Regions from separate parts of the Clostridium sp. JN-9 genome, predicted to be linked through region 1. Evidence: a T-box and tRNA genes for the amino acid it is inferred to sense, from the RefSeq annotation. Region 1 holds a T-box; the other holds one or more tRNA genes.
The links. A T-box is a leader RNA that pairs with one kind of tRNA and senses whether it is charged. The one in region 1 lies ahead of argS (arginine--tRNA ligase), so its partner is inferred to be a tRNA-Arg.

Region 1 (11,746 bases):
TAATAGCAATAGGTTTACTATTTTGTTTATATAGATACGGTGCATTTATAGGTCTGCCAATTGTTATATATGCATTTTGGAGAACACAGTCTAAAAACATTATTAAAAGAACTCAGGAGGAAATGAATTTTGAAAACTTTTGCAGGAACATCCAATATTGGTTCTCCAGGGTTAAACAAAAAAGGCTTTTTTACAGATTTAATAACTCAATTAAACAGCTGATATCAAATTTATCGCAAAGAAAAGACTTCAAAATAACAAGATGTCCCCATTGTACACAAAAGTTAAGGTTGCCAAAGCATAAGGGAAATATAGTTGTCACATGTCCTAAATGCTCATTTCAATTCAAATATAGAACGTAAAATAAGGAGCCCTGCATTAGCAGTTAAAACTGCTGATGCAGGGCTCTTTTTTAATAATCATTAATAAAATGGTTAATATAATATTATAACAATATCAATAGTGCTATATATCACTATTGATATATGTATCAATAGTGATATAATAAAATTAATAAATTAAGGGAGGATAATAATTTGAGTAATATAGCTATAATTACTGATACAACCTGTGATTTGCCGGAAGAAATAATAAAACAATACAACATAAATGTACTACCATTCAGGATAATATATAAGGACAGGGAATATAGGGATAAATTCGAAATAACACCAGAAGAAGTATACAATAATTTAGCAACTGAAATACCTACTTCATCAATGCCTTCCATGGATGATATGGAAGAAATGTTTCATGAAATCGAAGAAAAAGGGTGCAAAGAGGTTATTGCAATTGTTCTATCTACAGGGTTATCTGGTATTTATAACGGTATTCAAGTTGTCAGTGAAAACCACCCAAATTTAAGGACATTTATTTGTGATTCTCAGTCTATTTCTGTTGGCGAAGGAGCTTTAGTTGTTGAATGTGCAAAGCTTGCTGAAAAAGGAAAAAGCTTCGATGAGATTATAGAAGCAATTCCTTCAATAAAGAAAAGAATACATTTGTTTTTTGTAGTTGGAACTTTAGAATATCTAAAAAAGGGAGGAAGAATTGGTAAAGTTTCAGGAACAATTGCAGAATTATTAAATATAAAACCAATTATCTCCATAGATAGCAAAGACGGAAAATATTTCACATATGACAAAGTAAGAGGGAAAAAACAAGCACTTAACAGACTTGTAAGCATTGGAGAGGAAATTTTAAGTAAAAATAAATGTTCCATTTATGTAATGCATGGTAATGGTGAAGAAGAAGCCAAAAAGGTATACATGCAAATTAAAGAAAAAACAAATGTAATCTCATCAACCTGGGGCGGATGTATAAGTCCTGTTTCAGGGGTTCACAGCGGTCCTGGTCTCATTGGCTTGGTATTGGTTGAGGAGCCGGACTAACATATGGCAAAATTTGATTCTGATTTAGACACTAAAGCTGAAGAAAAAAGACTGTATGAAGAATATAAGAAAAAGTTAGCTGAATTAAAAAAAGTTAAAAAGGAAAAAGAGGCTGTAGGACAAGTATTTACAAAAGGTCTTCTGCCATTATATGCACTATACATTTTAAGTTTAGGTGCTACAAATGGCAATGACTTAGCTCACCAGATAGGAGAGCATACTCATGCTTTATGGATTCCTAGTACAGGCGGGATATACCCAATTTTAAAAAAGCTGGAAAAGAATAAATTTGTAACAGGAAAATGGGATGATACAAAAAAGCAAATGCAAAAAATTTATACCATAACAGATGCAGGAAGAGCCGAATTAGATCATAAGAAAAAAATGCTAAAAGGTAAAATTGAAGAAGCATTACAGGTTTTTGAAATAGTATACAACGATTTATATAAAAAATAAATTTCTATTAAGAAAGGAATTTAAAATGAGAGAATTTGAAATAGTAACCGATTCCTGCTGTGATTTACCAATAAGCTATGTGAATGAAAAAAAAATAAATATTGTAAATTTAACATGTATTTTTCATGAGAAAGAATATATTGATGACTTTGGGAAAAGCTTAAGCTTTAAAGATTTTTATGATGGTATGGAAAGAGGTATTATTCCCAAAACATCTCAGCCTAGTACAGATGCTTTCTACACATTATTTACAAGGCTTATTAATGAAAATAAAGATATTCTTTATTTATGTGTTTCATCAGGCCTCAGCGGCACAATAAACAGTGCAAACATGGCAAGACAAATGGTGCTGGAAGAAAATAAAAAAGCAAATATATATATTTTAGATGTTTTAACTGCATCCTTAGGATTAGGATTGTGCGTAGTAAAAGCAATAGATCTTAAAGAATCAGGAAAGTCCATGGAAGAAATTATTAATTATTTTGAAGGAAATAAGCAGCATCTTAACACATACATGACAGTTGATGATTTGATCTATGTAAAAAGAGGGGGAAGAATATCCTCCACTGCAGCAATGTTTGGAATGGTTCTCCACATAAAACCTATTTTAACTTTAAATCATGAAGGCAGAGTAATACCAGTTTTAAAAGTCAGAGGAAGAAAAAAAGCTATTGATAAAATTTATGAAATAGTAGTAGAAAGAATTATTAACCCTGAGGAGCAGACAATATTTATAAGCCATGGTAACTGCCTTGATGAAGCAATTAGACTTAAAGAAAGAATTGAAAGCAGCATCAATGTAAAAGATTTTATAATAAGTGACATAGGACCAGTTGTTGGTACCTACGGAGGATCTGGAGCAATAGCAGTATTCTTCATTGGGAAGGAAAGACAGCACCATATAATTGAGCAGCTTTAGGTTAAAAAAATTGTAAAATCATTGTTTTTAAAGTATACTAATTATATAGCATATTCATGTTACCTTATATAAGGAGGCATTTTTATGGAGGATGAAAAATCTTGCGGAGCAGTGATTTTTATTAAAAATAAATCAAAAACTGAATTTTTAATAATACAAAGCACCAGAAGCAACTTTTGGGGATTTCCAAAAGGACATATGGAATTAAATGAAAATGAATATGAAACAGCTGCCCGTGAAATATATGAAGAAACCGGCCTTAAAGTTAGCTTTATAGATAATTTCAGGGAAGAAGTCAGTTATAATATAGGCAAAGATATAAAAAAAACTGTAGTTTTGTTTTTAGCCAAGGCAGACTCATTTGATATTTGCTGCCAGTTTGAAGAATTGAAAGGTTATGCATGGATGTGTTTTAATGATGCATATGACAAATTAAAATTTGAAAATCTAAAAAAAGTTTTATATAAAGCAAATAATTTTTTAATCAGCAATAATATTTAGATGCAATGTATATTGCATCTTTTTTGCAGAATAACGGTATTGTAAAGGAATGATGAAATGTGAACATAAAAAAATTTTTTAACGATAAACAAAAGCCGGATTTTATGGCTTTGGACTTTATAAAATATATTGGTCCTGGATTTTTAGTTGCTGTTGGATTTATTGACCCTGGAAATTGGGCATCAAATGTTTCTGCTGGAAGTGATTATGGCTATAAGCTGCTATGGATGGTTACATTATCAACAATAATGCTTATTATACTGCAGCATAATGCAGCACACCTTGGAATAACTACTGGTTATTGCCTTTCTGAAGCAGCAAGCATATTTATGAATAATAAAGTTTCAAAATTTGTGCTTTTCACTGCATTAGCTGCATCCGTGTCAACAGCTCTGGCAGAGTTATTAGGAGGTGCCATAGCATTAAATATGTTATTTCACTTACCTATAAAAATAGGTGCAATTATAATGGTAGTTGTAATCTTATGGATGCTATTTACTAATTCATATAAAAAACTTGAAAAGTGGATTATAGGTTTCGTATCAATTATAGGAGCTTCTTTCATTTTCGAATTAGCCATGGTTAATGTTACATGGAAGGAAGCAGCAATTGGCTGGGTTAAACCATCCATCCCCTCAGGTTCATTGCCAATTATTATGAGTGTTCTAGGTGCAGTTGTAATGCCTCATAATCTCTTTCTCCATTCAGAAGTTATTCAAAGCAGGCAGTGGAATTTGAAAGATAAAAAAATCATAAAGCATCAATTAAAATATGAGTTCTTAGATACATTACTTTCAATGATTATAGGCTGGGCTATTAACAGTGCAATGATAATTGTAGCTGCTGCCACATTCAACAGCCATGGAATTAAAGTAACTGAACTAAATCAGGCTCAGCAAATGCTGATACCTCTTATAGGCAGTTCTTCTGCAGTTGTTTTTGCTGTTGCACTATTATTTTCAGGAATTTCTTCTAGCATTACAGCAGGTATGGCAGGAGGAAGTATTTTTGCAGGGATATATAAAGAACCATATGATATTCATGATAAGCATACAAGTTATGGTGTACTAATTACAATATTAGCTGCAGGTATAATAATATTATTTATTTCAAATCCATTTAATGGATTAGTAATATCTCAAATGATATTAAGTATACAGCTGCCCATAACAATTATACTTCAGATATTTTTAACTTCATCAAAAAAGGTTATGGGTGAATTTGTAAATACTAAGCTGGATAAGATTTTATTAATAGTTACTGCAGCAATTGTAATAATACTGAATTTATTATTATTTGCTAATTTCTTAGGATTTAATTACTAAAGTCTACTAGATACAGTTAAAGGAAGTATTTAACAGCTGCATATTGACATATTATAATAAAAAATATATAATCAGATAATATATGAAATATTCATTGATAAGGACAGTACAGTTTATATTATTTTCTGTGTTCAGCGAGCAGGGATGGTGAGAGCCTGTAGAATAAATATTCTGGAAAAGAGCCTTTGAGAAGTTCATTAAGAAAGCTGTTAAAAGCATATATGAACCGTTAACTGCGTTAAAGTTTAAAGCTGGATTTATATAATGTATTTAGTTTATGAATCAAGTAGAGTGGTACCGCGGATATTTCCCGTCTCTTATTAATATATAAGAGACGGGTTTTTTATATTTAAGTTATGTTAAAATTACAACATTTTATTTGGAGGTGTATTTATGGATTATAAAAAAATAATATCAGAAAGAATTAAAGAAAATGTGGATTTAGATTTAAAGACTATAGAGGAATTAATAGAAGTACCGCCTAGAGCAGATATGGGAGATTATGCATTTCCATGTTTTCAGCTGGCAAAAGTATTTAAGAAATCACCTAATGCCATTGCTAAAGATTTAAGTGAAAAAATAAATAAAGATGGCTTTGAAAAAGTGGAGAATCTTGGGCCTTATCTTAATTTTTTTATGGATAAATCTTTATTCTCTAAAGATACAATTGAAAAAGTATTAAGTCAGGGTGATAAATATGGATCATCAAATGACGGCCAGGGCAGAAATATTACTATTGATTATTCATCACCTAACATTGCAAAGCCATTCCATGTAGGTCATTTATTTACTACTGCCATTGGAAATTCTCTATATAAAATATTAAATTTCGAGGGGTACCACAGCATTGGAATAAATCATCTAGGTGACTGGGGAACACAATTTGGAAAACTAATTTCAGCCTATAAAAGATGGTCAAATGATGAAGCTTTAAAAAAGGATCCTATAAAAGAATCATTAAGAATTTATGTAAAATTCCATGAAGAAGCAGAAAAAGATCCCAGCCTTAACGATGAGGCCAGGGGTTATTTTAAAAAGCTGGAAGATGGATGCGAAGAGGAAGTAACATTATGGAAAAAATTCAGGGATTTAAGCTTAGTTGAATTTAAAAGGATATATGATTTATTAGGTGTTGATTTTGATTATTATACTGGCGAAAGCTTTTATAATGATAAGATGGATGCAGTTGTAGAAGAAATTGATAAGAAGGGCTTATTAGTTGAAAGTAACGGAGCTAAAGTAGTAATGCTTGATGATTATAATATGCCGCCATGTATAATAAAAAAAGCAGATGGTGCAACAATATATGCTACAAGAGATCTGGCAGCAGCTATATATAGAAAAAAAACATATAACTTTTATAAGAGCATATATGTGGTTGGTATGGATCAATCACTTCATTTTAAGCAATTTTTTAAGGTACTTAAATTAATGGGATATGACTGGGCAGATGACTGCATACACATTGGCTTTGGCTTAGTAAGATTTACAGATAAAAAGCTGTCCACAAGAAAAGGAGACGTTATATTCTTAGAGGATTTATTAAATCAGTCTATAGAAAAGATACGTGAAATAATAAATGAGAAAAGCCCTGATTTAGAGGACAAAGAAACCGTTGCTAAAAAAGTTGGAGTAGGAGCAATGATATTTGCTTATCTGAGAAATAACAGAGAAAGAGATATTGTATTTGACTGGGATGAAATTTTAAGTTTTGAAGGAGAAACAGGACCATACGTTCAATATAGCTATGCCAGAGGGAAAAGCATATTGAGAAAGGCAGATAATATAGAAGGTCAGCCAGATTACTCAAAATTAAATTCAAAGGAGGAATTCGAGTTAGTAAAACTTTTGGCAGGTTTTAAAAATTCAATAGATCTGTCCATTGATAAACTTGAACCTTCAATTGTTACAAGATATGTAATAGAAGTTGCTAAGGCATTTAATAAATTTTATAATTCATGTAATATTTTAAACACTGAAGACACTGCAACCAAAGATGCAAGATTAAAACTAGTTGAAGCCGCATGTACAGTTATAAAAAATGCTCTATACTTAATTGGAATAGATGTAGTAGAGAAAATGTAATGTTTTTAATTCAATTATCTGGAATTACTTCAATTCGTAATTTGGGCGTAGCCCTCCAACCCTGCTATACTAAAGCCAAGGTTGGATCAAGAAGTTTCCTTACCTCTGCGGAGCAGCCAGCATACAATTGAATAAATTCAATAAAGGAAAATACGCCAAAATATTGACCAGAATATATTATAACTGACTTTTGCTTATCTTCTTTATAATTCTTAATAATTACAGGGAGGGACTTGCCTGAATACTTATTTCCCTCCTCCATGTTTTTGAATAGTTGAAAATACATGTAGCCAATGAGTGTCATAACTATATGAAAAGTTATAAAATTATATTTTGTACTCTTAAAATCTTCTAATTTCCAAAAGTCTTTTATTTGTCTATAGTCTTCTTCAATTTCTGGTCTTAGTTCATAAGTATTTATTATTTGTTTTGCAGTTTTATTTGTGTCTGTGGTTAAAAATACATAGTATTCATTATCTTTTTTATCATGAACGACACAGGCACACAAGTCAACATCTTTATCTGGTGTATTACTTTGCCACATCATACCTAGATCCTTAACCAGGTGTATTTCTTGAGTTTTCCTTTTCTTGTTAGGGTGTTTTTGCCACTTGTCTTCGGAGATTGCTATTTTTACAGCTTCTTGGTATATTGTCATGTTCTTTTTTGCAGGTACATATGTATCCACTTGCTTTTCAAGCTTCAAAATATTAATAACATCACGAGAAATAAATCCCCTGTCATTTATGAGAATATCTCCACTTTTTAAACATTTACTTTTTAAAATCATATTTCTACAAAGTTCTAAATCATGAGGCTTTATAGAATCAAAAACTATCTCTTCTATAATTCCGGAATCATCCATAAGACCTCTTAATGTTCCCATTTTATAACCACGAAGCACCTTTCCATCATCTTTTATAGTTTCAGAATTCTCATAATTTACATTATCTAAATTCACATGTATTTTAGTGCAATCAAGAATATGTATAGATGGAGCTATGTTAAGAGATGGCATAACTACATTTTGGACATAATTGTTATAAGACTCTATAAATTCCTCAGCATCATATTTTTGAATTAAATTTCTCATAACGCCTTCGGCGAATAACCCTTCTTCAAGGTTTTTATTGGTATCCCACATATTCCATCCTAGTTCAGATAATAACTCACCATCAGTCACAGCAAAGGCGACATCTGTCAGGCTGGTTTTAAGTTTCATCTTTGCTGTAATTGCTAACGCAATAAGTATATGAAATGGAATATGCTTATTTTGTTTTCTTTTATCTTTAAAACTTTCAGCCAATTTATCTATAAGTCCTATATTTTTCATTTTTAATACTATTGTATCTATAAGATTAGGGAAACTTACGTCAGCAGCATCAATCCTACCTTCTTTTATAGCTTCCAACACCTTATCTTTATCGTTTTTGCTTAATTGTAACATACAAACTATCTCCTTTTAATTATCATTAGTCTATATATATAATTCTATAAAAGATCTTAAAATCATTTTTAAAAGCTAAATATTATAGTACTTATTTTTAGAAATTTTCATATTACTTATTGAAGCTGGAATTAATAGCTGATTTACTTTGAAATCTATTTAGAGTATAATAATAAAAGACTTGTATTTATTTTGGAGGCTATACTATGGATTTAATGCAATTTAGTGATAGAGTAAAGGTTGAAGACTCAAAGTACAAAAAACTTATGATGAATAAAGTAGCCTTCTTTGATATTGAAACTACTGGTTTTAATAAAGATAAAGATTATATTATACTTATATCTTTGGGATATTTTAATGAGAAAAATAATTTTATCATTAAACAGTATTTCTCGGAAAGTATATCTGATGAAAGTAAAGTTTTAATTGATTTTTCAAAGGATCTTCTTGGATTTAATACATGGTGTTCTTATAATGGCATAGCATTTGATGCTCCTTTTATAGAAAGGAGAATGAAGGTGAACCAGATACCATTTAAAGAACCCCAGAATCATATTGATCTGTATAGGATGATAAGGCCATATTATAAGCAGTTAGGTTTGGAAAGATGTAATTTAAAAACTATTGAAAAGTATATTGGAATTTCCAGGGAGGATAAAATAGACGGAGGAGAAAGTATAGAATTATTTTGGCAGTATATTAAATTTAAAGATAACAAAGTAAAAGACAAAATAATGTTACACAACTACGAAGATGTTTTAAACCTGCCTAAAATTTATGAATTTGCTTATGATCTGACTATGAACAGTGATATAAAAAGAAGCGATTTAATTTCAGATAAACAGTTAGGTTATTTAAGGGCTTTAATTAAGAGAAATAACATAAGTCTTAATGCAGATATAAATAAAATATCAAAAAAATCAGCATCAAAAGTAATTGATTCAATATTAAAGGGTAATGATGACAGTGTATTTCTAGAAAATATAATTAATAATAGTTATTAAAAAGTTGCGCAAAATGCGCAACTTTCTATTTTTTTTGAACTTCTGATTTATATCTGCTGCAGTGAGCACTGCAGGATGCACAGTCACTACACTGACCTGAAGCGCTTTTCTTAATATTTTTAAACAGTATATATACTGCAAATGCTATAATTGCTGCAGTAATTATAATTTGTAAAAACATTCAATCACCATCCTAATTTATTTAATTATTAGTGCTCCTATATTATATACCAGAAAAGATACAACCCATGCTAAAACAAGCTGATATATTACTGAAAATGAGGCCATACGACCGCCATATTCCTTTTTCATCGTTGCTATTACAGATACACAAGGTGTATATAATAAAACAAAAACTAAAAAGCTGAAGGAAGACAATGGTGTAAAATATTTTGGTAAAATTGCAGGTAAATTACTCCCAAATATTACACCCATAGTTCCAACAATTACTTCCTTAGCCATAATCCCGGAAATCAAGGCAACTGATGTCTGCCAGGAGTAAAATCCTAAGGGCTTAAATATGGGGCTGATAAAGTTTCCAATAGAAGCTAAAAAGCTATTTTCGATTGATGACATACCATTAAAATTAAAGTTAGATAAGAGCCATACTATAACTGATACGCTAAAAATTATTGTACCTGCTTTTCTTAAAAAGCCTTTTCCTTTGTCCCAGGTATGCATTATCAGGTTTTTGAACTCTGGTAACTTATATTCCGGAAGTTCTATAATAAATGGTTCCTCATTTTTCTTAAATAAGGAATTTTTAAATATTAAGCCCATTATAAAAGCCATAATTATACCAAGCAAATATAATGAGAAAACAACATAAGTTTCTTTACCTTTAAAAAACACTGATGCAAATAATGCATATACGGGAAGCCTTGCATTACATGACATAAGAGGTACTAATAATGCAGTAAGCTTTCTGTCCTTTTCACTTTCCAATGTCCTGGAAGACATAACAGCTGGAACAGAGCATCCAAAGCCAATAATTAATGGAATAAAGGCCTTACCGGATAGTCCCATTTTTCTCATAACCTTGTCCATAATGAAAGCTGCACGAGCCATATACCCGCTATCCTCTAAAAATGATATACCTAAAAACAAAGCTAAAATAATGGGTAAAAAAACAATTACTGAACCAACGCCTCCAATAATTCCATCAATTATTAAAGATTTAAACCAATGGCTTGATGAGCCAAGTAAATTGCCAATAAAGGGAATAAAATATGTGTTCAAAAGGAATGTGAGATAATCTGAAAGAGGTTTTCCCACCCAGTTAAAAGTAAACTTGAAAATTAAAAATAATATAATAAAAAATAGTGGGTAAGCAACATATTTATTTAAAACTATTGAATCTATTTTCTCAGTATAAGAATGTTTATTAGTAGGTAAATTTGTTATACAATCACTTAAAATAGTTTCAATAAAAGAGTAGGCTTCCTTTTCGGTTTGCATTTGATAGTCATTATCATTACTATTAGTTAAAAAATCGCCGCTCTCCAGCAGTTTTACAAGTTCATCAGTTCCTTTTCCCTTTGAAGCTACAATAGGTACAACAGAAACTTTCAATTTTTCAGACAATAATTTATAGTCAATTTTTATGCCTTTATTTTCAGCTGCATCAATCATATTTAAAACAAGTATAATTGGTATATTAAATTGTTTTAACTGGGTAGTTAAATATAAATTCCTATCCAGATTAGATGCATCCACAATATTTATAATCACATCAGCCTTGCCATTGATCAAAAAGTCCTTTGAAACTTTTTCCTCATTAGAGAAGGTATCCATAGCATATATACCAGGTAAATCTACAATTTTTATTTTACTGTTTACAAATCCCTCTTTTTTTTCAACTGTAACACCTGCCCAATTTCCTACATATTGATCTGAGCCGGTGAGAAGATTAAATAAAGAGGTTTTTCCTACATTGGGATTGCCAAGCAAAGCAGCAGTAATCATTTATCATCCTCCTAGGTATTTCTTATTAGCCTTATTTAATATATATTTCTTTAGCATCACCCTTTCTAAGTGCCAGATTAAATCCTCTAATGCTTATTAGAACTGGATCTCCAAGTGGAGCGGAACCTTTTAAGCATATTTCTGTTCCTTCAATGCAGCCAAGAGCATATAATCTTTTTTTAAGCTTATCGTTAGTTTTCAAAATGTCCACATGACCTTTTTCACCGGGTTTTAAATCAACAACGCTCATTATAGCACCTCCTAATGAATATCATTCTCAATTACAGTTATATTTTACACCCTCATTATAAGGAATGTCAACAAATAATTTGCCACAGCCATAATTGATATGTAAAATAAAAAGTGATAATATTATTATTAATTTGAAATTTATATATTAATTTGAAAGGGGTATAGTTTTGGCAATTGGAGCGTTTTTTGATATTGATGGAACTTTATACAGAGAAGGATTGATAACAGAAGTCTTTAAAAAAATGATTAAATATGAAATAATTGAACCGGAAAGATGGTTTAAGGATGTTAAGCCGGATTATGACAGATGGGATAACCGTCAGGGAAATTATGACACCTATTTATTAAAAATGGCAGATATATATATTGATGCTATAAAAGGACTTCATAAAGCTCAAATA
Region 2 (11,746 bases), 1.1 Mb from region 1:
GAGATTTAAAATCAAATGACAGTATAAACTTTTTAAAGGGAAACACTATAGCAGCTTTAGCATTTAATTTAAACAGAAAACCTAGTGACAGCAGTAATATATATACATTGAATAATGATTTCAGAAGTGCTGTATCCTTATATTTAGACAGAGGTACAATATGCAGTGACATATTAAAAAATAAATATGATCCCTCAGTTAATTATCTAAACTATAACGATAATGCCTCACTAAATAAAGCATATTTTCAAAAGAAAAGTTCTAGTGATAAGGCAGATGAATTAATTGAAAAAATTAAATTACCTAAGGGGCATACATTTGATTTAATATATGTGGACTCTATAGAAAATAAATTATTATGTGATACTGTGATTTCTCAAATTAATAATGACAAGCTGAATTTAAATATACATGCAGCAGCCTGCAATGAGGAAGAATACAAACAAAGAATAACTACTGGGAAATATGATATGGCACTTATAGAAATTCATAAGGATTTTGATTCTCCAATATCATTATTAAAAAAGTGGGAAAAGAATTCGCCATTTAACAGCTTTGGATATAATAATGAAAAGTTTAATAATATTATGGTAAAATTGAATTTTGAAAAAAATGATAATATAAAAAGTCAGTATATTCATGATGGAGAAGATATACTAATGAATGAACTCCCATTTATACCTGTAGGTATTAAAAGAAATATTTTGTGTAGTAAGAATAATATAAATGGTTTATTTATTAATAAAAATGAAAACTTAATTTTTGAAGGAGCCTATATTACGAAATAAAAAGAAAACAGCTGCTTTTATTGGCTGTTTTCTTTATTTTTGTATTGCCTTTTAGGAGAAAAATATGCACAATCATTACTTATACCACAAATCAATGATCCAGGGATAATGTGATTTAAGGTGCATTTGCCGTTTTCCTCAAATTCACATTTATTTGAGCAATTGATGTTCATCATAATAAATACCTCCCAAATTACAAATACAAATATTTAAGAGTATATCTACTATCTTAACCTAAGTTCTGCTATGATATGTCTATTAATTGTTTCTAAAGTTGTAAATAGAAAGAAACAGCATCAAATATGAATTTTAAAAACATACTTGATGCATAAATGCTAAGTAATTTTATTCAATTCATCATTATCCTTTCGTATATTTCCCTTAGGCTTTAAACAGAATAAAATTAAAAATACACACAATAAGTATCTATTTGTATCAAAGGTAAGCTTTCCCTGTTTAAAAATCTGCTTTTTAGAATTATATACAATGGATTTTAGTAAAATAGGGGCAGCTTCAGCACTTTCCGGAGTAGGAATAGTAGCCATCCTATAATTTATTTCATCTAATAGGTCTTTTGAATTTAATGAAAGATTTAAATATCTTTCAGCCATGCTGGCAGTTGGTGCTTCAGGCCAGCTTGGAGCTAATCCTGAATTTACTACCATGTTTTTATATACATCCATAATAATATTATCATTGTCTGCTTTGTTTTCCCCATCTGAGAAATAAAAACACAAAGATAAAATATATAAAATTACTTCTGTACAGTAATATTCCATATCGTTCTTATTGGGATTCTTAACAAAAATGCTGTGCTCATCATCGTAAATATCTAAAATTTTAGAAGCCATATTATTAGCAAAATTATCAAATTTCAATATACCAAAGTTCTTATAAAACAGCCTGCAGTTTATATAAGTTAATAAATCAGATTCCATATTTTTTGAATCAAGGACTAATGGATTGTATCTGCTTAATAATAAATCCATAACATCTAAAATCAATGCTCTGTTTTCTGTATCATTGCAGTAATTAAAATATATATTTAATCCCAGGCATATTTTAGAAAGCTCATCTGTAGAAACTGTATATATTTCCTCCTTAAAATTCATAATCATATTAAGTATATCTTTAGAAAATACTCTATAACTTTGACTAATGCTATCATTTAGCATAATTGAATACCTATAATAGGCATCCATCATAAGAATATGGTCTGAAAACCTAAATTTTTCATTTTTATTTTCCAATTTGGTTTCATCAAATAATTCATCACTTGAATCTACCTTATCGGTGAAAACACCTTCTGGTGTTCTTAAGTTAGCAGCATAAAATTCCAGTTGTTTTCTGGCTAAACCTTTGTATAATCTACCTAAATTGTATTTTTCGGAATCTATACCCTTAAAGCCATCATAGTATTCAGCCATTTCCAGTATTGACAATGTCATTAAACTATTAGAAAAAATATTAAATTCTTTTTTAAATTTTTTATAGTTTAATGAAAGCACATTGTTTTCTAAATCAAGTTTGCAATTCCCCTTTTTATACACACATAAAAGTGGAGAATTTGATTTAAATATGTTAATATCAAATTTGGATGTACTTTTTAGTAAATCTTTTGTGGGAATTGTTAGTCCACATTTTGAATTTAGTACAAGATATTTTAATGATTCTTTTGAAAAGTAGAAAAGTTGATTTTCAATATTTTCTCTTTTTAAAGAATTCATCCTTAAAAATGGACCAATATATTTCAAAATATCCACCTACCATAAATTAATCCTTATATAAATAATATGACAAAAAAATTAAAATAGTGCTTGTACAATTCTATGAAAGGAAGATTTTTATGAAAAGCGGAAAATTAGATTGGGATATTTTAAAGAATATAATTGACAATTCAAGAGGAGCTGCACGAGAAGAGGTTAGAATCAGAAGCGGTATTGGTGAAGACTGCAGTGTGGTAAAGTTTGGTCAGTATGAATGTGTTTTATCTACAGATCCAATAACTGGAGCTCAATTAAATTCTGGAAAATTAGCAGTTAATATAAATTGTAATGATGTAGCCTCTTGCGGGGTTGAGCCTTTAGGTATCCTTGTAACAATATTGGCTCCTGAGAAAACAGAACTAAAGCAGATAAAAGATTTAATGACTGAAATAAGCAGTGAAGCAAAAAAGTTAAATGTGGAGATACTTGGGGGTCATACTGAGGTAACTGCTGCCGTTAATAAAATGATAATATCATGTACGGTAATAGGCAGAACACTTAGCGGAAAAGCTGTGGCTACCAGCGGGGCTGAGTGTGATGATGATATTATTGTTACAAAAGACCTATGCCTGGAGGGAACAAGTATAATTGCAAATGATTATACACATCTATTAAAAGATTTTTTAACTGAAAATGAAATAAATGAAGCAAAGAAATATATGGATAATATAAGTGTTTTAAAAGAAGGCAAATTATGCGGTGAATTTGGAGTTCACTCCATGCATGATATTACTGAGGGTGGAATATTAGGAGCCATCTGGGAGGTTGCAGAAGCCAGTAAAACAGGATTTGAAATTTTTACAGACTCAATTCCACTAACAGCAGTAAGCAGTAAGATATGCAATAGGTTTAATATTGATCCTCTTAGATTTATTTCCTCAGGAAGTATGCTTATTACTGCAGCACATGGAGAAAAGCTGATTAAAATTTTAAGAGAAAATGGAATTAAAGCCACTATTATTGGAAAAATTACAAAGGATAAAGGTATATTAGTTAATTCAGATAAAAAAGTTGAAGTTTCCCCGCCAGAAAGAGATGAATTATTTATTTTCAAGGAAAGATATAAATAAGCAATCTGCTAAACATAATGAAAGGAGAAATACTTATAAACAATAAGTATCAGGAAAGTTATGAGAATTGATGGAAGAAAGAATGATCAAATAAGAAATGTTAAGATTACAAGAAATTACACAAAATATGCAGAAGGTTCAGTTTTAGTAGAAAGCGGAGATACAAAAGTCATCTGTACTGCATCTATTGAGGAAAAGGTGCCTGTATTTTTAAAGGGAAAGGGAGAAGGCTGGATTACATGTGAATACAATATGCTTCCAAGAGCAACACAAGTAAGAAAACCACGTGATATCAGCAGAGGGAAAATAGATGGAAGAACCATGGAGATCCAAAGACTCATAGGAAGAGCATTAAGGTCTGTAGTGGATTTAAAAGCACTTGGCGAAAAAACCATATGGATTGACTGCGATGTAATTCAGGCAGATGGAGGGACAAGAACTGCTTCAATATCGGGGGCCTTCGTAGCACTTGTGGATGCAGTAAACAAAATGCATAAAAAATCTCCATTTAATATTTATCCTGTAAGAAATTTTGTAAGCGCTGTCAGTGTTGGTATTGTTAATAATGAGAAGCTTTTGGATCTTTGTTATGCAGAGGATTCAAATGCTATGGTGGATATGAATGTAGTATTAACTGATAAAAATGAGTTTATTGAAATACAGGGAACAGGAGAACAAAGGCCTTTTTCAAGACATGAGCTTAATGAACTGCTTGATTTGGCAGAAAAAGGAGCAAAACATATTATTGATGTTCAAAAGAACAGTTTAAAAATGGATTCATTATGGATAGGGACAGGTGATGAAAAATGAAGAGATTAGTAGTAGCCAGCAATAATCAGCATAAAATTGAGGAAATTAAGGCAATGCTTAGTAAGTACAATATATCTATAATTTCATTAAAGGAAGCAGGATTAGATATTGATGTAGAGGAAGATGGAAATACATTCATGGAAAATGCATATAAAAAGGCCTTTGAAATATCAAAAATACTAAAAGATGACATGATATTAGCAGATGATTCAGGATTAATGGTGGATGCATTAGGAGGAGCGCCTGGAATATATTCAGCCAGATTCAGCGGAGAACATGGAAATTATAAAAAGAATAATGAAAAATTAAAAGCTTTAATGCTTGGGAAACCAAAGGAGGAGAGAAAGGCTCAGTTTGTATGTGCTATGGTGTTAATAGCAGGTAAAAAACAAATAATTAAGGTACATGGAAGTATAAATGGATATATAATAGAAGAGGAAAAGGGACATAGTGGTTTTGGGTATGATCCATTATTCTATGTTCCTGAATATGGTCTCACATTTGCAGAGATGGATGCCTCATTTAAAAATAAAATAAGTCATAGAAGGAAAGCATTGGAAAAATTAGATAAGGAAATTAAGGGTATAATACAGGAGGAATAAAATTTGTTAATCGGGGTTATTAGTGATACTCACAGATATGTATGGATAATAGAGAATGCTGTTAAAAAACTAGGAAATATAGACTTGCTAATTCATTTAGGAGACAATGTTCAGGATGTGAAAGAAATAGCCAAATATTACACAGGACCAATATTAAATGTAAAGGGGAATTGTGACTTTTCTGTAGATACTCCTGGGGAAATAATTGAAGAAATTGCAGGAAAGAGATTTTTTATAACTCATGGTCACAGATATGATGTTAAGTCTGATATGTCAAGGTTAAAGTATAAAGCACTGGAAGTACAAGCAGATGTGGTTCTTTATGGACATACTCATATATCACAAATTGCATATGAAAATGGCATCTGGTTTATAAATCCAGGAAGTCCGGCTATTTCTCGGGATGGCTTTAATAGTGTGGCTTTAATAGATATTACAGATGGAAAAATCAATGCCAGTATTAAAGCAATATAGGCAGAAAATCAAAAAAGTTTAAATTAAGTATTGACGAATTTAAATATATCGTGTAGAATAATCTATGTTGTCGGGAGTTAACAAAGCTTCTGATTCATCGGGGTGTAGCGCAGATGGGAGCGCGCGTGGTTTGGGACCATGAGGTCGCAGGTTCAATCCCTGTCACCCCGACCAACTTATACAGTTAAGAGTTAACAGTTAAGAGTTGGAAGTTAAGAGTTAATAGTTGGAAGCCGACAGTTAAGAGTTATGAGTTAAAAGTTATTTGACAGTTAATAAAGTTTTTCTGCTTAGCAGAAAAACAACATAATTTGTTATTTAATCTTTAATCTTTATTTTAATTGTGCGGGTGTAGCTCAATGGTAGAGCGCTAGCCTTCCAAGCTAGTTACGAGGGTTCGATTCCCTTCACCCGCTCCAAATAACTTAGTAATAAGTTATCTGCGTCTTTAGCTCAGTTGGATAGAGCAACGGCCTTCTAAGCCGTGGGCCGGGGGTTCGAATCCCTTAAGACGCACCATTATGGTGAATGTAGTTCAGCTGGTAGAGCGCCAGATTGTGGTTCTGGTTGTCGAGGGTTCGAGTCCCTTCATTCACCCCATTTTGGGATGTCGCCAAGCGGTAAGGCACGGGACTTTGACTCCCGTATTCGTAGGTTCGAATCCTGCCACCCCAGCCAATGGTTTACTAGCTCAGTTGGTAGAGCACATGACTTTTAATCATGGTGTCCGGGGTTCGATTCCCCGGTAAGCCACCAAATATTTCAGTTATGAGTTGGAAGTTAAAAGTTAAGGGTAATTTAAATTTTCTGCTTAGCAGAAAAATAACATAGATTGTTATTTAATTAAAGTATGCAGGTGTGGCGGAATTGGCAGACGCACTAGACTTAGGATCTAGCGCCTACGGCGTGCAGGTTCAACTCCTGTCACCTGCACCAACTAATACAGTTAAAAGTTAAGAGTGGTAAGTTAAAAGTTAAAAGCTTATAGTTAAGAGTGGATATTTAACAGTTAAAGGTTGATAGTTGAAAGTAATTGAGGTTTTTCTGCATAGCAGAAAAACAACATAATTTGTTCTTTGTTATTTAATCTTTAATCTTTGTTTTTAATTGTGCGGGAGTGGCTCAGTGGTAGAGCGTCACCTTGCCAAGGTGAACGTCGCGGGTTCGAATCCCGTCTTCCGCTCCAATATACCGTGTTTTGCGGGTGTAGCTCAATGGTAGAGCGCTAGCCTTCCAAGCTAGTTACGAGGGTTCGATTCCCTTCACCCGCTCCAGATAACTTAATAATAAGCTGTTTGCGTCTTTAGCTCAGTTGGATAGAGCAACGGCCTTCTAAGCCGTGGGCCGGGGGTTCGAATCCCTTAAGACGCACCATATGCACCATTAGCTCAGTTGGTAGAGCACCTGACTCTTAATCAGGGTGCCCAGGGTTCGAGTCCCTGATGGTGCACCATTTTTTTATCTTTTTTCGGGGTGTAGCGCAGATGGGAGCGCGCGTGGTTTGGGACCATGAGGTCGCAGGTTCAATCCCTGTCACCCCGACCAACTTATACAGTTAAGAGTTAAGAGTTAACAGTTGGAAGTTAAGAGTTAATAGTTATTGAAGTTTTTCTGCTTAGCAGAAAAACAACATAAATTGTTCTTTGTTATTTATTCTTTAATCTTTATTTTAAATGTGCGGGTGTAGCTCAATGGTAGAGCGCTAGCCTTCCAAGCTAGTTACGAGGGTTCGATTCCCTTCACCCGCTCCATATAACTTAGTAATAAGCTGTTTGCGTCTTTAGCTCAGTTGGATAGAGCAACGGCCTTCTAAGCCGTGGGCCGGGGGTTCGAATCCCTTAAGACGCACCATATGCACCATTAGCTCAGTTGGTAGAGCACCTGACTCTTAATCAGGGTGCCCAGGGTTCGAGTCCCTGATGGTGCACCAGTAAAGTGAATATAAATTTATTCACTTTTAATGGTTTACTAGCTCAGTTGGTAGAGCACATGACTTTTAATCATGGTGTCCGGGGTTCGATTCCCCGGTAAGCCACCAGTATTTCAGTTAAGAGTTGAAAGTTAAGAGTTGAAAGTTAAGAGTTAAAAGTTGTAGGTTAAGAGCAATTAAAGTTTTTATGCTTAGCAGAAAAACAACATAATTTGTTCTTTGTTATTTATTCTTTAATATTTGTTTTTAGTTGTGCGGGAGTGGCTCAGTGGTAGAGCGTCACCTTGCCAAGGTGAACGTCGCGGGTTCGAATCCCGTCTTCCGCTCCAGTTTTAGTATGGCGCATGATAATATTTAATAAGCGCCCATAGCTCAGTTGGATAGAGTTACGGACTTCGAATCCGGAGGTCGCAGGTTCGACTCCTGTTGGGCGCACCAGAGTCGTTGATATAGCAAGCTTTACAGAAATGTAAAACTTGCTACTTTTATTTTTTCCCACACTTTTCTCTTGATTTAAACACAATAATTGATGATGCCATCTCATATGTTATGATATAATTACTATAAGAAAGTGTTGTTATTTACCAAATAGAGGAATTGCTTAATTATGTAAGCAAATTATTATTATAATAATGAGAAATCTGTAAATAACTTGAGGCGATTTGATGGCAAGTAATAAATTTTATGCAGTAAAAAAAGGAGTAGTTCCGGGCATATATGCAACTTGGGGAGAATGTCAGCAAAACATTAATGGCTTTTCTGGCGCCGTTTATAAAAAGTTTTCAACTAAAGAAGAAGCCGAGGAATTCATGAAGGCAGGAACTAAATTTAATATAATTGAAGATGAAAAAATAGAACGTGTTTATTCAAAATCAGAGGCTATTGCATATGTAGATGGAAGCTATGATGATCGTAAAAAAGAGTATGCATATGGTGCTGTTATATTTTTTGATGGTGGTCAAATGCAATTTGCAGAAAAGTTTTCAGATGAAAAAATGGTTAAAATGAGAAATGTAGCAGGAGAAATCGAAGGTGCAAAGCGCGCAATGAGGTTTTGTTTTGAAAATAAAATTAAAAGCATAGATATAGCATACGATTATGAAGGAATAGAAAAATGGTGTACTGGGGCATGGAAAACTAAAGAAGAAGGTACTAAAGAATATAAGAAATTTTATAATGTTATAGCAAAGTCAGTAGCTGTTAATTTTGTTAAGATAAAAGCACACAGTGGAAATAAATATAATGATTTGGCAGATGCTTTAGCAAAAGGCGCATTAGGGCTAAATACCACGGAGAATATTTGTATGTATGATAATGGGATTGCAGCTAATAAAATAAAATATGATAATTTGGTATCTATATTAGAATTATTACAGGAAGATTTTAAGGATTTTAAGAGGGGTAAAGAAACAGAAATACCTTATGGGATACAATTCGAGATATCCATACAAAATCCTACTAAGCAAAAATTAAAAATCAGCTACTATCAAAGTAAAAATAAGTTATGGATACAAGGGAAAAAAGAAGATTTATTTAATAGATTATCATCATACATAATTGAGTTATTAGAAGTTGATGAAATCCCTAAATTTTTAAATACTGTTCATAATTTAGATGTTGACAAGGACATAATAGAAAGTGAGTTTGAAAGTTATTTTCCTAATTCATATAACTTGATACCATGTGAGCTAAATAATTATTTGCACCAAGCTGTATATAACTTACATATAATGGGTAATGTGTATGCAGCAGACTTTTTAGCAGAACCAGCAATAAGATCATTAGAACCTGTATTAAAAATTGCTTTAAAAGATAATGGAATACCTATACGTAAAGATGGAAATGATTATGATAGCTTTTTTGTATTTGAAAGACAGGGGAATAGATATGTCTTGAAAGACGAATATAAAAAAGAAAGGCACTCAAAAGAGTTACTACATTATATAAGTGAATGCTATACATTTCTTAGAGAAAATAGACATACATTATTCCATTGGGATGACCCTACGGCATCAATTGATACAACTGGAATTTTAAGAACTACAGAGGAAGCTCAGACTTTAATAAAGAACTCAATTAAACTAATTGATACATATTATAAAATAAAAAATAATTAATATAAAGAAAGGTTTATTAGTATTGAATTTGATAGTGATATATCTTTAAAAGATATAAAAATGAATTTTGTAAATATAAAAAAGTTAATTTTATTAGATCTCATTTTGGAGTAAAGTGAATATTCTTAATAGACTTAAGAGCCTTTTAACAGTGCTCTTTTTTTTATGCATAAAAATGCCTTGTATTGGGAAATATAATACAGAAAGGAGATTGGTAATTGTGGGGAGTAATGATAAAGAAAAGAATAATTTACAAAGTTCATCAAAGACTTTAGAAAATACAGTGCTAGCTTATGGATATACAGGTTTGGGATTAAATATAATTGCAGATGGTGCAACTGAATCTAGAATTGGAAAAGAAGCAGGAGATAAGGAAAATAAACATCGAATATATTAGAGTTTCCCCTTTTTTTAAAAGACTATTTAAATAAAACCTGTGGATAAGTAAATTTAAGATTTAAAACTATCCACAGATTTATAAAATTGCATAAAAAATGAATAAAACAGTCCATTGTTTTGATATAATGAATTTGCGACAAAACAAAAATCAATAGCAGATGGAGATGTTTTATTCATGATTAATTATAGCAAATTATCGTACCAAATAAAAAGAAAATTATTAACTTTTTCAAAAAAAATCTCAATAAATTTATCAAGACCTAATTATAAATTTATTGCACAGATGATTTATGGAATTTCAGAAAGCCAGACTGTGCTTTTAAGTGGCATATCAAGAGCTCTTAAAGAGGATATCTCTTTAAAGAAAACCATTGAAAGACTTTCTAATAACCTTAGAACGTTTGATAAACAAAGTGTTGTAATAAACAACTACATTTCTGAAATAAAACCATACATTAATGACAATACAGTATTTTGCGTTGATGGTTCTGAAATCACAAAACGTAATAGTAAAGTTTTAGAAGCTATGGGCAAGGTACGTGATGGCAGCACAGGTGAAACCAATGTCAATGGATATAATTGTCTTGAAATTGCTGCACTTACAAGTAAGTATAGTATGCCTATATCTGTGTACTCAAAAATGTATTCAAACATTGAAAAAGGCTTTGTAAGTGAGAATGAAGAAACTTTTAAAGGATTAAATTTTATTAGACAAAGTTTTAATAATAAGGGCATTAAAGCTCTTGATAGGGGTTATGATAGCAGAAAGTTTTATGAATACTTTATAGATAATAAAGAAAACTTTGTTATTCGAGCAAAAGGCAATAGAAATGTTATTCATAATGGTAAAGTTATGAATATACTTAAACTTGCAAACAAGTATAAAGGAAAGTTTTCGACTATAGTCACCAATAAAGCTGGTAGGGCTAAAAAATGCAAATTTAGCTTTATACAAATAACATTGCCAGATATACCTGATAAGCCTCTTACACTTGTAGTAATAAGAGGCTTTGGCAAAATACCTATGATGCTTATCAGCAATATTAAGCCTAATGATAAGAAATTAACCTTAGCTATAATTAAGGTTTACATTAAACGTTGGAAGATAGAAGAATATTTCAGATTTAAAAAACAGCAGTTTGATTTTGAAAATATAAGAGTAAGAAGTTTAAATTCAATAAGAACTATGAATTTATTTCTAACCTTAATTATAGGTTTTGCTGCAACACTTTCAGAAAAAAGAGGAGAAAGTGCATTAATCATATGCATTCAAAACATATCTAAGCGTATTTATGATATACCTGATTTTAATTATTATGCATTAGCTGATGGTATTTATGCAGTATTAAAGAAAACGCATACTGGTATTAAAAATTTTATTAAACCGGTTTCCAAAACCAAGACTACACAACAACTAATTATGGCTCAGGTACTAGAATTAGTAGGATAACCTTAATTCAAGATATTAATTTTGGGGAAACTCTAATCGAATATAACATTGACAGTATAAATATTATTTTATATACTTATAACTAAGTAAGGAAGTAATTAACACAATATAATGTTGTGTAATAAAGTCAACATACTGATAGAATTTATCTGGCTTTATTTTAAATAATGAGACTTATCTGCAGAGAAAATCTGCAGATAGGTCTTTTTATATTAAATATATATATGCTGGTACTTTTTCTTGATATAGTACCAATGTGAACAAAAGAAGGAATATGATATGAAAAAAGTAAGAACTATTTTTATTGTTGCTACATGCATTGCTCTTGCTTCGCAGGTAA

Region 2: it has a tRNA-Arg gene. The T-box ahead of argS (arginine--tRNA ligase) is inferred to sense a tRNA for this amino acid. The anticodon was not compared.

Annotation. Positions count from the first base shown of each region.
Region 1 covers NZ_CP035280.1:1,810,610-1,822,355, reverse strand. Annotated here, with positions in the region: gene EQM05_RS08750 (hypothetical protein) at 1-362, shown strand, start outside; gene EQM05_RS08745 (DegV family protein) at 537-1,391, shown strand; gene EQM05_RS08740 (PadR family transcriptional regulator) at 1,395-1,847, shown strand; gene EQM05_RS08735 (DegV family protein) at 1,873-2,766, shown strand; gene EQM05_RS08730 (NUDIX domain-containing protein) at 2,851-3,267, shown strand; gene EQM05_RS08725 (Nramp family divalent metal transporter) at 3,372-4,592, shown strand; T-box leader at 4,678-4,913, shown strand; gene argS (arginine--tRNA ligase) at 4,986-6,677, shown strand; gene EQM05_RS08715 (transposase) at 6,742-8,124, opposite strand; gene EQM05_RS08710 (ribonuclease H-like domain-containing protein) at 8,331-9,128, shown strand; gene EQM05_RS08705 (FeoB-associated Cys-rich membrane protein) at 9,154-9,309, opposite strand; gene feoB (ferrous iron transport protein B) at 9,327-11,093, opposite strand; gene EQM05_RS08695 (ferrous iron transport protein A) at 11,125-11,343, opposite strand; gene EQM05_RS08690 (HAD-IB family hydrolase) at 11,513-11,746, shown strand, end outside.
Region 2 covers NZ_CP035280.1:670,280-682,025, forward strand. Annotated here, with positions in the region: gene EQM05_RS03165 (ABC transporter substrate-binding protein) at 1-788, shown strand, start outside; gene EQM05_RS03170 (hydroxymyristoyl-ACP dehydratase) at 806-964, opposite strand; gene EQM05_RS03175 (hypothetical protein) at 1,124-2,542, opposite strand; gene EQM05_RS03180 (AIR synthase family protein) at 2,635-3,624, shown strand; gene rph (ribonuclease PH) at 3,685-4,434, shown strand; gene EQM05_RS03190 (XTP/dITP diphosphatase) at 4,431-5,036, shown strand; gene EQM05_RS03195 (metallophosphoesterase) at 5,040-5,510, shown strand; tRNA gene EQM05_RS03200 (tRNA-Pro) at 5,609-5,684, shown strand; tRNA gene EQM05_RS03205 (tRNA-Gly) at 5,856-5,929, shown strand; tRNA gene EQM05_RS03210 (tRNA-Arg) at 5,953-6,029, shown strand; tRNA gene EQM05_RS03215 (tRNA-His) at 6,035-6,110, shown strand; tRNA gene EQM05_RS03220 (tRNA-Gln) at 6,114-6,188, shown strand; tRNA gene EQM05_RS03225 (tRNA-Lys) at 6,191-6,266, shown strand; tRNA gene EQM05_RS03230 (tRNA-Leu) at 6,363-6,446, shown strand; tRNA gene EQM05_RS03235 (tRNA-Gly) at 6,622-6,696, shown strand; tRNA gene EQM05_RS03240 (tRNA-Gly) at 6,711-6,784, shown strand; tRNA gene EQM05_RS03245 (tRNA-Arg) at 6,808-6,884, shown strand; tRNA gene EQM05_RS03250 (tRNA-Lys) at 6,888-6,963, shown strand; tRNA gene EQM05_RS03255 (tRNA-Pro) at 6,980-7,055, shown strand; tRNA gene EQM05_RS03260 (tRNA-Gly) at 7,188-7,261, shown strand; tRNA gene EQM05_RS03265 (tRNA-Arg) at 7,285-7,361, shown strand; tRNA gene EQM05_RS03270 (tRNA-Lys) at 7,365-7,440, shown strand; tRNA gene EQM05_RS03275 (tRNA-Lys) at 7,473-7,548, shown strand; tRNA gene EQM05_RS03280 (tRNA-Gly) at 7,695-7,769, shown strand; tRNA gene EQM05_RS03285 (tRNA-Arg) at 7,802-7,878, shown strand; gene EQM05_RS16375 (viroplasmin family protein) at 8,106-9,557, shown strand; gene EQM05_RS15655 (hypothetical protein) at 9,778-9,954, shown strand; gene EQM05_RS03295 (transposase) at 10,132-11,406, shown strand; gene EQM05_RS03300 (ATP-binding protein) at 11,686-11,746, shown strand, end outside.